Regions from separate parts of the Erythrobacter mangrovi genome, predicted to be linked through region 2. Evidence: predicted binding sites of a transcription regulator. Region 2 holds the regulator's gene; each other region holds the start of a gene.
The links. The regulator LexA, encoded in region 2, represses DNA repair genes until DNA is damaged. The targets are predictions, from matches to a motif close to GTTCCNCNCTTGTTCT.
Positions count from the first base shown of each region.

Region 1 (3,208 bases), 1.1 Mb from region 2:
AGCCTGCGCGCTGCACGCTCTTCGAACGCAGGTAATAGAGCGACTTGATGCCCTTCTCCCACGCCTGGAAGTGCAGCATCATCAGGTCCCACTTGTCGACATCGGCCGGGATGAACAGGTTCAGCGACTGCGCCTGGTCGATATAGGGCGCGCGGTCGGCAGCGAATTCGAGCAGCCAGCGCTGGTCGATTTCGAAGCTGGTCTTGAAGGTCGCCTTTTCCTCGACCGAGAGGAAATCGAGATGTTGGACCGAGCCGCCCTTCTCGAGAATCGAATTCCACACCGCGACCGAGTTCTTGCTCTTCTTGTCGAGCAGCTTCTCGAGATACGGGTTCTTCACGATGAAGCTGCCCGACAGGGTCTTGTGGGTATAGATATTCGCCGGGATCGGTTCGATGCAGGCGCTGGTGCCGCCGCAGATGATGCTGATCGACGCGGTGGGCGCGATCGCCATCTTGCAGCTGAACCGTTCCATTGCGCCGGTTTCTTCCGCATCCGGGCACGCGCCGCGTTCCTGCGCCAGCACCAGCGAGGCTTCTTCCGCCTTGCTGCTGATGTGCTTGAACATCTTGAGGTTCCACACCTTCGCCATGGGGCTTTCGAAGCCGATGCTCTTGGACTGGAGGAAGGAATGGAAACCCATGACGCCCATGCCGACGCTGCGTTCGCGCATCGCCGAATACTTGGCGCGGGCCATCTCGTCCGGCGCGCGGTCGATATAGTCCTGCAGCACGTTGTCGAGGAAGCGCATGACGTCCTCGATGAAACGCTTGTCGGTGTTCCACTCATCCCACTTCTCGAGGTTGAGTGAGGACAGGCAGCACACCGCGGTCCGGTCGTTACCCAGATGGTCGATGCCGGTCGGCAGGGTGATCTCTGCGCACAGGTTCGAAGTCGAGACCTTGAGACCCAGTTCGCGGTGATGCTTGGGCATCATCCGGTTCACGGTGTCGGAGAAGACGATGTAGGGCTCACCCGTCGCGAGGCGGGTTTCGACCAGCTTCTGGAACAGCGCACGTGCATCGATGGTCTTGCGCACCGATCCGTCGCGCGGGCTGACGAGGTCGAATTCCGCACCGGCGCGGACCGCTTCCATGAAGGCGTCGGTGACCAGCACGCCATGGTGCAGGTTGAGCGCCTTGCGGTTGAAGTCGCCCGAGGGCTTACGGATCTCGAGGAACTCTTCGATCTCGGGGTGCGAGATATCGATGTAGCAGGCGGCCGAGCCGCGCCGCAGCGAGCCCTGCGAGATCGCCAGCGTCAGGCTGTCCATCACCCGCACGAAGGGAATGATGCCGCTGGTCTTGCCGTTGAGTCCGACCGGCTCGCCGATCCCGCGGACATTGCCCCAATAGGTTCCGATGCCACCGCCCTTGGAAGCGAGCCAGACGTTCTCGTTCCAGGTGCTGACGATGCCATCGAGGCTGTCGCTGACCGAATTGAGGTAGCAGGAAATGGGCAGGCCGCGCGTGGTACCGCCATTCGACAGCACCGGGGTCGCAGGCATGAACCACAGGTTCGAGATATAATCGTAGAGCCGCTGGGCGTGGTCCTGATCGTCGGCGAAGGCATCGGCGACGCGGGCGAACAGGTCCTGGTAGGTTTCACCCGGCAGCAGGTAGCGGTCGGTCAGCGTTTCCTTGCCGAAATCGGTCAGGTTCGCATCGCGCGCGGCATCGGTCACCACGTTGAAGCGGCGATCGAGGATCTTCTTGCTGTCGTCCTGCACCGTAGCCGCAGCCTTGGCCGCTTCGGCCATGGCTTGGCCGGCCGCCTCCGCCACCAGCGCGTCGGACCCCTTGTCGCCCTTGTCCATTGTCATTGCCTTCTCGGGCTGTTTCTTAGCCGGTGTTGTCGTTGTTTCGGCGGTGTCCTGCATATCCAGATCCAGTGCCATCGCCGTATCATCCCCGCTTTTGAAATCCATCGTGTGCCCCGCCGTTTCTTGCCCCTGGCGGAAGGCGTGACCTGCATCACGTGTTCCGCTTGTGTTCGAGTCGGCGGGCGTCCCTCCCGCCTAGCAATTTTCGTGTCTTCGGGGGCGAAAACTTATCCCGTTCTTTCCCACAGCCCGGCGCGTCCTCAGCGCGCATCCGATATGGGGATGAACGCCCGAAAAGCTAGGTCTAGTGGGTACCCCCGGCAACCCGACCACTAAATACTGAATCAGGAGGGTCTCGCACGCAAGAGGGTCAATAAAGATTTAATGCCTCGCCGTTCCGATCGGAGCAGGTGTATTACAATGCTACAACGCAGCGACGCGTGGGAAAAGCTGGACTGGCGCGACGCGCAAGTCGGAAAATGAATCCGGGAAAAAAATTTTGCGGGCAAAAACGAAACTGCGGACTTGAGATTCAAACGAATCCGGCGGCGCAATTTGTGAACGCTAGCCAACCCGATAAAGTGCAGCTGACGAGCGCGCTTTGGATGATAATCGGGAGCACTCCGCCGGCGCGGGGCGGCATCCCCGCAGAAAGATGCCGCCCCGACTCCGTGACGGTTCCCGACCAGTTGGGACTTAGGAAACCATGCGCGGTGTTAGGTTCAGCGCGAGCACTGCACGTTCCTGCGCAGATGAGGCGATCCGCGCAGTTTCCTCGCGGATAAGCCGCTTGGTAAGGCGCGCCAATTCCACTTGATCATCTGCAACGATGATGTTGGCTTGGACTACTTGCCCTTCCGCGACGCCGGCCGGTGCCGGCGCGAGGCTCGAGAGGCCATGCACGGCACGACGTGCGGCCGCATCAAGCCTGCTGTTGCCTGAGCCCTCGTAAGTGACGACATTGATTGCTTGTCCGTCTTTGCCAACCTGAAAGCGAACCTTGGCGATCCCGTGCACATTTGCTCGTGGGTCGAAGCGTTGACGTGCTAACTGTGAATCAAGATCTTTCGATACCATCGCCACGAATGACGAACTGGAAGGCGGCGAAACCACAATATCTTGTGAAGCGAGGGGCCCGGTCAGGGCCGACGAAGTTGCGACGATCGAGGCAGCGAAAACGACAAGTTTGTTCATTGGACCATCCTTTCAGCGAAAGAGATGATCGGCCGCAGAGAGTATCACGCAGGATGCGACTGGCTGTTATGGTTCAGGCGATGACGGTCTAGGGTCGATCGGCGTTCGGTTGGCCTGCGGGAACCACTCGAACCCTATAAACCATAGCCACTTTGCTGATCTTGTCAAAATACGAATTTTTCTGTGTCGTGT
Region 1 is NZ_CP053921.1:832,001-835,208, forward strand. Features, by position in the region: gene HQR01_RS04410 (ribonucleoside-diphosphate reductase subunit alpha) at 1-1,927, opposite strand, end outside; gene HQR01_RS04415 (TonB family protein) at 2,519-3,016, opposite strand.
Region 1: HQR01_RS04410 (ribonucleoside-diphosphate reductase subunit alpha) is a predicted target of LexA. The motif match lies at 1,980-1,995, and genes of this name have one in related genera.

Region 2 (3,208 bases):
GATCGGCATTGCCCGGCCCGCATATGTCTCGATTTACGGCGACGCGACCGCGCGATTGGGTACCAAGCGTACCTTCATCGTCTCTGGTGACGAGGGGCTGGACGAACTGAGCCTGGCGGGCGGAAATGAAATGGCCGACGTCACCGGGCACGATTTCGAGATGAAGAGGGTGGATGCGGGCATAGCCGGGATCGGGCATGCGCCCCTCGAGGCGATACGTGGCGGCGATTCGCGACATAACGCACAGGCACTCACCGCACTGCTTGCTGGTGAAAGCGGTCCCTATCGCGATACGGTGAGATTCAATTCGGCGGCCGCGCTACTGGTTGCCGGTGCCACCGAAAGTTGGGAGAGCGGCGCGGCGATGGCTGGCGAAGCTATCGACAGCGGCAAGGCTGCCAAGCTGCTGGCCGACTGGATTGAAATGGCGAAGTGAAACGATGAACAAGCTGGTCGAGATCTGCGCCACCAAGCGCGATGAAGTCGCTGCGCGCAAGACTGCTCGTTCGCTGGGCGATCTTGAAGCGCTGGCCGCTGAACAGGGTGCGCCGCGTGGATTTCGTGCTGCGCTGGAGCGCGCGCAGGCAGGGGGTTACGGCCTGATTGCTGAAGTGAAGAAAGCTTCGCCTTCCAAGGGATTGATCAGAGAGGACTTTCGCCCTTCTCAGCATGCCCGTGATTATGCCATCGGCGGGGCTGCGTGTCTTTCGGTACTGACCGATGCCCCTTATTTCCAGGGCCACGAGGACTTCCTGATCGAAGCCCGGGCGGCCTGCGACCTGCCCGTCCTGCGCAAGGACTTCATGGTCGACCCGTGGCAGGTTGCCGAAGCGCGTGCCATCGGTGCCGATGCTATCCTGATCATCGTTGCCGCGCTCGAGGATGCGCAGATGGCAGAAATCGAAGCGGCAGCGATGGAGCACGGGATGGACGTGCTGGTCGAAGTGCATGACGAAGCCGAAATGGAACGTGCCGCGCGCCTTCGCTCGCGCCTGATCGGGGTAAACAATCGCGACCTCCGCACTTTCGTCACCGATCTGGCCACGACGGAACGCCTTGCGCCGCTTGCGCCGCAAGGGGCCCTGCTGGTCGGCGAAAGCGGCATTGCCTCCCATGCCGATTGCCAGCGCCTTGCCTTGGCAGGGGTGCGCAGTTTCCTTGTCGGTGAGAGCCTGATGCGGCAGGCCGACGTCGCGTCGGCTACCCGTACACTTCTGCGGGGATGATCCTGTCCTACAGGTCCGCCGGGCGCTAACTTGGCGGCATGCGTGCACCATTTCCCTTCAAGCTTGCGAATGAACTTGTCGCTCGAGCTGGAGGCAATTTTTTGGATTCAGGACTGTGTTCCATCTGTTCCACGGTTCAGGCCCGTAGCTGAGAGTCTGAACATGACCGACGCGCAATCTGGACCGAATGGAGAACACCTGTTCCACAGGAAAAGCGTAAAAGTGGCGGGATTGCTTGACTTACGAATCATGGTTGCCTAATTGTTCCTTATTCGTTCACGGGTTGTGAACAGCGGCACGGGAGTATCGCACCAATGCTGACGGCCAAGCAGCACGAGCTGATCCGCTTCATCCAGCAAAAGCTGGAAGAGACCGGCATTTCACCCAGTTTTGAAGAAATGAAGGAAGCGCTCGACCTCAAGAGCAAGTCGGGCGTTCACCGCCTGATTTCGGCGCTGGAAGAGCGCGGTTTCATTCGGCGCTTGCCCAATCGTGCTCGCGCGCTTGAAGTAGTCAAGCTGCCTGAAGATGCCGTAACCGGCGGAGCCCGGCCGCGTGCAGCCAATGACGCCGTGTCGGCAGCAATTGCTCCGAAGGCGATCGCGCCCGAACCGGCCAATGACATCATCCAGGTGCCGCTGCATGGGCGCATTGCCGCCGGCGCTCCGATCGAAGCGATCGAGGGTCAGTCTAGCATGCCTGTCCCGGCCGCCCTGCTCGGCCCGGGCGAGCACTATGCGCTCGAAGTGTCGGGCGATTCGATGATCGAAGCGGGTATCTTCGACGGCGATTTCGCGCTGGTGAAGCGGACCGAAACCGCACGCGACGGCGAAATCGTGGTCGCGCTGGTCGACAATGAGGAAGCGACTCTCAAGTACTTGCGGCGTGAGGCTGGTCGGATACGGCTTGATCCCGCCAATGGCGCTTACGAACCGCAAATCTACGAGCCGCACCGGGTCAAGGTGCAAGGCAAGCTGGCGGGACTGTTGCGCCGCTATCACTGAGTGGATGGTGGCGCTCTGCGGGGCCGATCTTCGCGTGGCCGCCACCAGCCATGCTCACCCTGCGTTCGGGCTACCGTGTCGATGCGGCCCGAGGCAAGATAGAGCGCAACACCGCCTTCACGCTGGAGGAATCGACGATCGAGCCTGAGCCATGCGGGGCGGCACGCACGAGGCAAGTATCGATCGGAGATCACGATATCTGCCTTCTCGCACGCTGCAGCGAGCGCCCGCTCCTCAACGAGGTTACGACTGCGCGAAACCAGCAGGCGCCAAGTCCTCCCTCCACGATCAAGCTCCAGCGCGCAAAAGTCATCGCTGCATCGCGCGCCCGACCATTCAGCCAGCGCCTGTGGCTCGGTTCCGCTTGCGGCGATCTCCAGCAAGCTGTCCTGGGCATATCCGCCCTCGCTTTGGCGGAGCACCAGCACCTGATCGCCCTCCCCGACTATCGCGAAGTCACGACCATCGCGCGTGACAAGGATGTCGGGCACAGGTGCGCTCAGCATCCACACCGTTGCGGCAATGGCTGGGACCAGGCCCCAAAGTCGTTGAGTGCCGTGCCACAGGGCGAGCCACAGCCCGCCACCTACGAACAGCAGCAGAGCCGCCGGGGGAACCGGAGGTGCGAGCTTGACTGCCCCGGGCAAGCCCGCGGCGAAGTGGGCCAAGTCGAGCAGCAGCTCGAGCGAATGCCCGGCCAGCCACCAAAAGGGCGCGCCCATTCCTACCATGTCGAACGCCATGGCCAGGGCCAAGAGCGGCATCGATACGAAGGTCACCAGAGGTATCGCAACTAGGTTCGCCAAGGCACCATACACGCCGGCCCGATGGAAGTGGAACAGCACGATCGGCATCAGCGCGATCTCGATCACCAAACCGGTAAGGAACAGAACTGCGAGCCGCCGCCCAAGGCGGGATGTCCACCCCTCCTCTCGCGGTGCAAGGAATTCGCGCACCGGCTTCGCGCCATGTAGCGCG
Region 2 is NZ_CP053921.1:1,929,204-1,932,411, forward strand. Features, by position in the region: gene trpD (anthranilate phosphoribosyltransferase) at 1-436, shown strand, start outside; gene trpC (indole-3-glycerol phosphate synthase TrpC) at 441-1,226, shown strand; gene lexA (transcriptional repressor LexA) at 1,541-2,230, shown strand; gene HQR01_RS09875 (ComEC/Rec2 family competence protein) at 2,224-3,208, opposite strand, start outside.

Region 3 (3,208 bases), 230 kb from region 2:
GAGCGCCTAACCGCGCAGCCATGTCCGACAATCGACTTCCCGAAGACGGCGACCGCATCGCCAAGCTGCTCGCGCGCGCGGGTGTCGCCAGCCGCCGTGAAATCGAGCGCATGATCGCCGACGGGCGCGTGGCGCTCGATGGCAAGGTGCTGAACACGCCTGCGGTGAAGCTTGCGAATTTGCGTGGCGTGGCGGTCGACGGCAAGCCGGTCGGCAACGCCGAGGACACGCGCCTGTTTGCCTTCCACAAGCCTGCGGGAATGCTCACCACCGAGTACGACCCCAAGGGGCGGACGACTATCTATGCCGCGCTCCGCAACACGCTGCCGAAGGATGTAGGGCGCGTGATGCCGGTGGGCAGGCTGGACTACAATACGGAAGGGCTGTTGCTGCTTACCAACGACGGAGAACTGAAGCGGGCGATGGAACTGCCGTCGAGCGGCGTACCGCGTACCTACCGCGCCCGGGCTTTCGGCGATGTGACGCAGGCGCAGCTTGACGATCTGATCGAGGGGATCGAAGTCGACGGGGTGCGCTACGGCCAGATCGAGGCGAACCTCGAGCGCGGCTCAGGTCGAAATCGCTGGATCGAGCTGACCCTGCGCGAAGGCAAGAACCGCGAGGTGCGCCGCGTACTCGAACATCTCGGGCTTGAAGTGAACCGGCTGCTTCGTATCGGCTATGGCCCCTTCCACATCGGCGACCTGCCCCGCGGACAAGCGACCGAGATCAAGCGCGGCGAGGTGGAGGCATTCAAGCGCGAACTCGCGCGCGGCGGGCGAAAGTGAGGATCGTCGCCGGCGAATGGCGCGGGCGCAAGCTGGCCGCGCCGCCGGGCGACCTGACTCGCCCGACCGCGGACCGCACGCGCGAGACGCTGTTCAACATGCTTACCAGCCGCCTCGGCAGTTTCGAAGACCTGCACGTGCTCGACCTGTTCGCAGGTTCCGGCGCACTGGGGCTGGAGGCTCTTTCGCGCGGAGCCGCCTCCTGCCTGTTCGTCGAACAGGATGCGACGGCGGTAAAGGCGATCAGGGCCAATATCGAAACGCTGGGCGCTCGCAGCCGGGCAACCGTGCAGCAGTCTTCGGTGCTGACGCTCGGGCCCGCCAAGGTGGCACAGGAACTGATCCTGCTCGACCCGCCCTATGATACCGGTGCGGGGCAAGTGGCACTCGACCGGATGCTGCGGCTCGGCTGGATAGACGGCTCAAGCTGGATCGCGCTGGAGACCGGCGCGAAGGAAGCGGTGGCAGTCAAGGGGCTTCGCATCGATGCGGAACGCAAGGTGGGCAAGGCAAAGCTCACCCTCCTGCGCCTCGACGCCTGACAGGAAAATGGGGCGAGACCGCCGCAGCAGCCCCGCCCCCTCCAAGCCTCGCGCCAGCCTCACAGTGGGGCGCGAGAGAAAGACGCCATGCCTATTCGTCGGGCCGGGTCGCAGGCAACGGCTCTTCGATCTCGCTCGCAGGGAGACCCGGCCAATATTCGAGCGGACGATTGCCGGTTCGGTTTTTCTCCCAGCCATTGATGCAATTGTCCTGCTGGTCCGGCTTGCAGATCGGCAGGTCGCCCGTCGCTGGAACGTCGGAAGCTCCGGTCGCCTGGACGACCGGCTTGCTGACGAAGCGCGGAGCCATTGTGCTGGCGGGTGCATTTGCCGGAGGCGCGGTTTCGGCGGGTTCGGTGGTGCCTGGTTGCTCAGCCACCTGCGCGAAGGTGGGAGCGACGGCAAAGGCAATCGCTGCCGCGCCTGCCAGGATAAGCTTGGTCATGTCGGCTCTCCAAAACTGTTGTCACCCGAACTACGCAGCACCAATGCCTGCGGTTCCGGGCACCATTCGGGGAGCAGCCTTGCCTTGATGCCATTCGTTCCCTAGCTGTTCCGGTGACCATGGCCGACCTTCCAGCTGACTCACAGAATGGCGAAAATGCCCGGATTCCCGCCTATGCGGCAGTCCTGAACGAACCGCAGCGACAGGCCGTCCTGACCACCGAAGGACCAGTACTGATGCTGGCAGGAGCGGGCACCGGCAAGACCGCAGCGCTTACCGCACGACTGGCACATCTCATCGCGACGCGGCGGGCGTGGCCCTCCGAAATCCTCTGCGTGACCTTCACCAACAAGGCGGCCCGCGAGATGCGCGAGCGTGTCGGGCGGCATATCGGGGACGCGGTCGAAGGCATGCCCTGGCTCGGCACCTTCCATTCGATTGGGGCGCGGATGTTGCGCCGGCATGCCGAGCTGGCCGGGTTGCAACCGAACTATACGATCATCGACACCGACGATCAGTTGCGCCTGCTCAAGCAGCTGATCCAGGAAAACGATCTTGATGAGAAACGCTGGCCCGCACGCCAGCTTGCCGGATTGATCGATCGCTGGAAGAACCGTGGGCTCAACCCGGACGATCTCGATGCGGTCGAGAACGAGGCTTATGCCAATGGGCGCGGGGCGCAGTTCTATCGGCTCTATCAGGACCGGCTGAAGGCGCTCAATGCGTGCGACTTCGGCGACTTGCTGCTCCATGTGGTCAACGTGCTGCGCAATCACCGCGATGTGCTGGAACATTACCAGCAGCGCTTCAAATACATCCTCGTCGACGAATACCAGGACACAAACCAGGTCCAGTACCTGTGGCTGCGGCTGCTGGCGCAGGCACGCAAGAACATCTGCGTGGTGGGTGACGACGACCAGTCGATCTATTCATGGCGTGGGGCAGAAGTCGCCAATATCTTGCGGTTTGAAAAGGACTTCCCTGGTGCAGCTGTGATCAAGCTGGAGCAGAACTATCGCTCCACCCCGCAAATCCTTGCGGCCGCCTCGGGCCTGATCGATGCCAACAGCGAAAGGCTTGGCAAGACGTTGTGGACCGAATTGCCGCAGGGTGAGAAAGTCCGCGTGATCGGCATCTGGGATGGACCCGAGGAAGCGCGACGGGTCGGTGAGGAGATCGAGCGGCTCGAGGCGGAGGGCGCTCCGCTCGATCAGGTCGCTATCCTCGTCCGCGCGCAATACCAGACCCGCGAGTTCGAAGATCGCTTCATACAGATTGGCCTCAATTACCGGATTGTCGGCGGGTTTCGTTTCTACGAGCGCGCCGAGATACGCGATGCGCTCGCCTACCTGCGCGTGATCGAACAGCCTGCCGACGACCTGGCCTTCGAGCGAATCTATAACCAGCCCAAGCGTGGCCTTGGCGCCAAGACC
Region 3 is NZ_CP053921.1:2,162,899-2,166,106, forward strand. Features, by position in the region: gene HQR01_RS10980 (aromatic ring-hydroxylating oxygenase subunit alpha) at 1-2, shown strand, start outside; gene HQR01_RS10985 (pseudouridine synthase) at 21-788, shown strand; gene rsmD (16S rRNA (guanine(966)-N(2))-methyltransferase RsmD) at 785-1,330, shown strand; gene HQR01_RS10995 (hypothetical protein) at 1,422-1,775, opposite strand; gene HQR01_RS11000 (ATP-dependent helicase) at 1,895-3,208, shown strand, end outside.
Region 3: HQR01_RS11000 (ATP-dependent helicase) is a predicted target of LexA. The motif match lies at 1,872-1,887, and genes of this name have one in related genera.

Region 4 (3,208 bases), 230 kb from region 2:
GCACGGTTTCGGTCAGCGCGCTTTCGGTAAGAATAAAGCCACCAACGTGTTGCGACAAATGACGCGGTATTCCAATCATTTGCTCGGTTAGTTTGAGAACCCGGCGGAGGTGCGGATCGGCCAGGTCCATACCCGTTTCGGCGGCATGCTTCTCGCTGATCTCGCGCCCCCATCCGCCCCATACGGTCTTGGCAAGCGCGGCAGTGACATCCTCGGTCAGCCCCATCGCCTTGCCCACCTCGCGGATCGCCATGCGCGGGCGGTAATGGATCACGGTGGCACAAAGGCCGGCGCGGTGGCGACCATATTTGCCGTAGATGTACTGGATCACTTCTTCGCGTCGCTCGTGCTCGAAATCGACGTCGATATCAGGCGGCTCCTTGCGCTCTTCGGAGATGAAGCGATCGAACAGCAGTGCATGCTTGGCCGGGTCGACGCTGGTAATGCCGAGGCAATAGCACACCGCCGAGTTCGCCGCGCTGCCGCGCCCCTGGCACAAGATCGGCGGATCAACCCCGCGCGCATAATCGACGATATCCTTGATGGTAAGGAAGTAGCGCGCCAGTTCGAGCTTGCCGATCAATTCGAGCTCGCGCCGGAGGGTCTGTTCGACACTGTCGGGTACACCGGCCGGATAACGCCATTGGGCTCCCTTCCAGGTCTCGCTTTCAAGGAATGCCTGCGGAGACATGCCGCCGGGGTAAAGCTCCTCCGGATATTCGTAGCGCAATTCGTCGAGCGAAAAGCTGCAGGCATCAGCCACCGCGCGCGCGGCGGCAATCGCATGCGGCCAGCGCTCGAACAGCTTCACCATGGTTGCAGGCGGCTTGAGGTAGCGCTCGGCATTGCCGTGGAGCAGGTACCCAGCAGCGGCAACAGTGGTCTTGTGCCGAATCGCGGTCATCACGTCCTGCAGCGGACGCTTGTCAGGTGTCGCATAATGCACGTCGTTGGTGGCGAGGATGGCAAGGCCATTCGCCTTCGCCAGCGCATCAAGTGTCGCAATCCGCGCAATATCGTCACCGGTATAGAGATAACTCGCAGCAAGATGGCGCAACGTCGGAAGTTGGCGGGTGAGATGGGTAAGAACCTCCGCCAGGGTTCCGCTGACATGCATCCTGCCCTCGTCAGGCCTGCCCGCTCCCGATGGGCGGAAGGGTACGACATTGCTCTCAACCTCGATGGTGAAGCTTGTGCCAAGGTCACGTGGCGGGATCAGGATCAGTTGTACGCCCTCAGCGTGCTGCGTGAGCATGGTGAGCGAGATGTCGCAGGCACCCTTGGCCTGCCATTCGCCGCCAAGCGTCGCCATCCGTCCAGCCGAGATCAGTCGGCACAGGCGTCCATAGGCCGCCCGATCGGTGGGGTAGGCGAGGAAATCCAGTCCTTCGACCGTTTCTATTCTGCAACCGATAAGTGGCTTCAGTTTAAGTGTTTTTGCCTCGACATGAACCCGTACTACCCCGGCCATCGTATTGGCATCGGCAATCCCGACCGCATCGTAACCCAGCTCACGCGCACGGGTGACCAGGTCGACCGCATCGGAAGCCCCGCGCAGGAAACTGAAACATGAAACCATCCCCAGTTCGACGAATGGTGCGCGCGGCAGCGGATCGATCGAATCCGGATCGAGGTCGATCGTTCGCCTGGGGGCCTGGAGATCGTTCTCGGGCATGGGCTAACGCTTATCCACCCGCCGCAGCGGCTATCGCGTATCCGTTGAAAGGCTCCCTGAATCGCACTTGTTCTTTATATGTTCTAAAACACGATCCTGCTAGCGGTGTGTGAAAAATGCGTCCTTTTCAGGTCGTTTACCGCAAGCCGAAAGGCGGAGTTTACCCTCTCGCGGGATGCTGCCGCAAAAGGAAGGCTTCCATGGCATCGGTCCCCGTCGCGAATAGTTTCCAAACAGATAGGCGCAGCGTCCGCAGGTGGTTGGTCGATTGTCCCGCCAGCCTGCGCACGACGGCGGGTACCCATCATGGCCGCCTGACTGACTTGTCCGAAAAAGGCGCCCGTTTCGAGGGCCCGGGCCTCCCCCCGGAAGGCGCCGACGCCATGCTCGACTGGGGGCTCAACGAAGTCTTCTGCAGGATCGCCTGGCGCAAGGACGGTGCCTGCGGGGTCTACTTCGAGCAGCCGATCCCCACCTATCTGGTGGAAGAGACGGCGCATGGCGTCGAGGAAAGTTCGATGCCGGTTGCGCAATGCGGGAATATTCCACTGGGGCAGAAGCGCGCGAGGTTGGGCACTTCCAGCACAGACTGACGGCTACGCGCACAACCCCTGCAGGAACCAATCGGGAGCGCCCCCGCGGCCATCGCCGATGATCCCCTGGCGATAGATCCAGTACCGTCGCCCGCGATCATCCTCGATCCGGTAATAGTCGCGTAGCCGGGTCGTACCGCGTTCGCGCCACCATTCGGGGGCAATCCGCTCGGGTCCCGCAACCCGCGTGACCTCATGCACCGAACCACGCCAGCGGAAGCGTTGCGGGTACCCATCGGGTGTGGCGTAGAGCACCGCGATAAGTTCAGGCCGATCGAGTATCTTCAGGGGCCTTTCGTGAAAGGCCAGCTCTCCTTGCGAGAGCGGCTCCGGTTCGAGCGGCGCCTGCCAGCGCTGCGCACATTCGGGCAAATAGCTGGCAAAGGGCACTGGGCGACGGACCGCATCTGAACCGAGGCGTACGGTGAGCCGGTCGATACAGGCTGCAAGGCTGGTACCTTGGCTCTCCGCCGCTGCCTCGATATCGTCCTGGGTCAACGCCAGTGGCTCGGCCCAGCTGGCACGCAGCCGCAACATCTCGATCCCGAATCCAGCATCCACATCGTCGAGCCGCGCGGCGAACAGACGGCAGATATGCACCGGATCGCGTGTTGCGGCGGCCATTTCGAGACGGCGGACGACCACTTCGCCATCGACCCGCCACAAGCCGAGTTCGAGGCGGCGAGCCCCCTGCCCCTTGCCTTCCAGTTCGCATGCCATGTCCACGGCAAGATCGCTTACTACCCGGTCGAGCAATTGGCGGTGTCGGATCGGCTCCATCAGTCTGCGCTGGACCAGTGGCATGTGCTGCGGGATCACCGGCAGCACCGGCTCGGGTACACGGCCAAGTAGCTGGTCGAGCCGGATCAGCGGGTTCGCCGCCGGCGACTTGCGGTTGCGAAAGCGCCGCTGGATCGCGTCGCGGCCCATAGTGGCGATA
Region 4 is NZ_CP053921.1:1,703,496-1,706,703, reverse strand. Features, by position in the region: gene HQR01_RS08760 (error-prone DNA polymerase) at 1-1,675, opposite strand, end outside; gene HQR01_RS08755 (PilZ domain-containing protein) at 1,792-2,268, shown strand; gene HQR01_RS08750 (Y-family DNA polymerase) at 2,272-3,208, opposite strand, start outside.
Region 4: HQR01_RS08760 (error-prone DNA polymerase) is a predicted target of LexA. The motif match lies at 1,745-1,760, and genes of this name have one in related genera.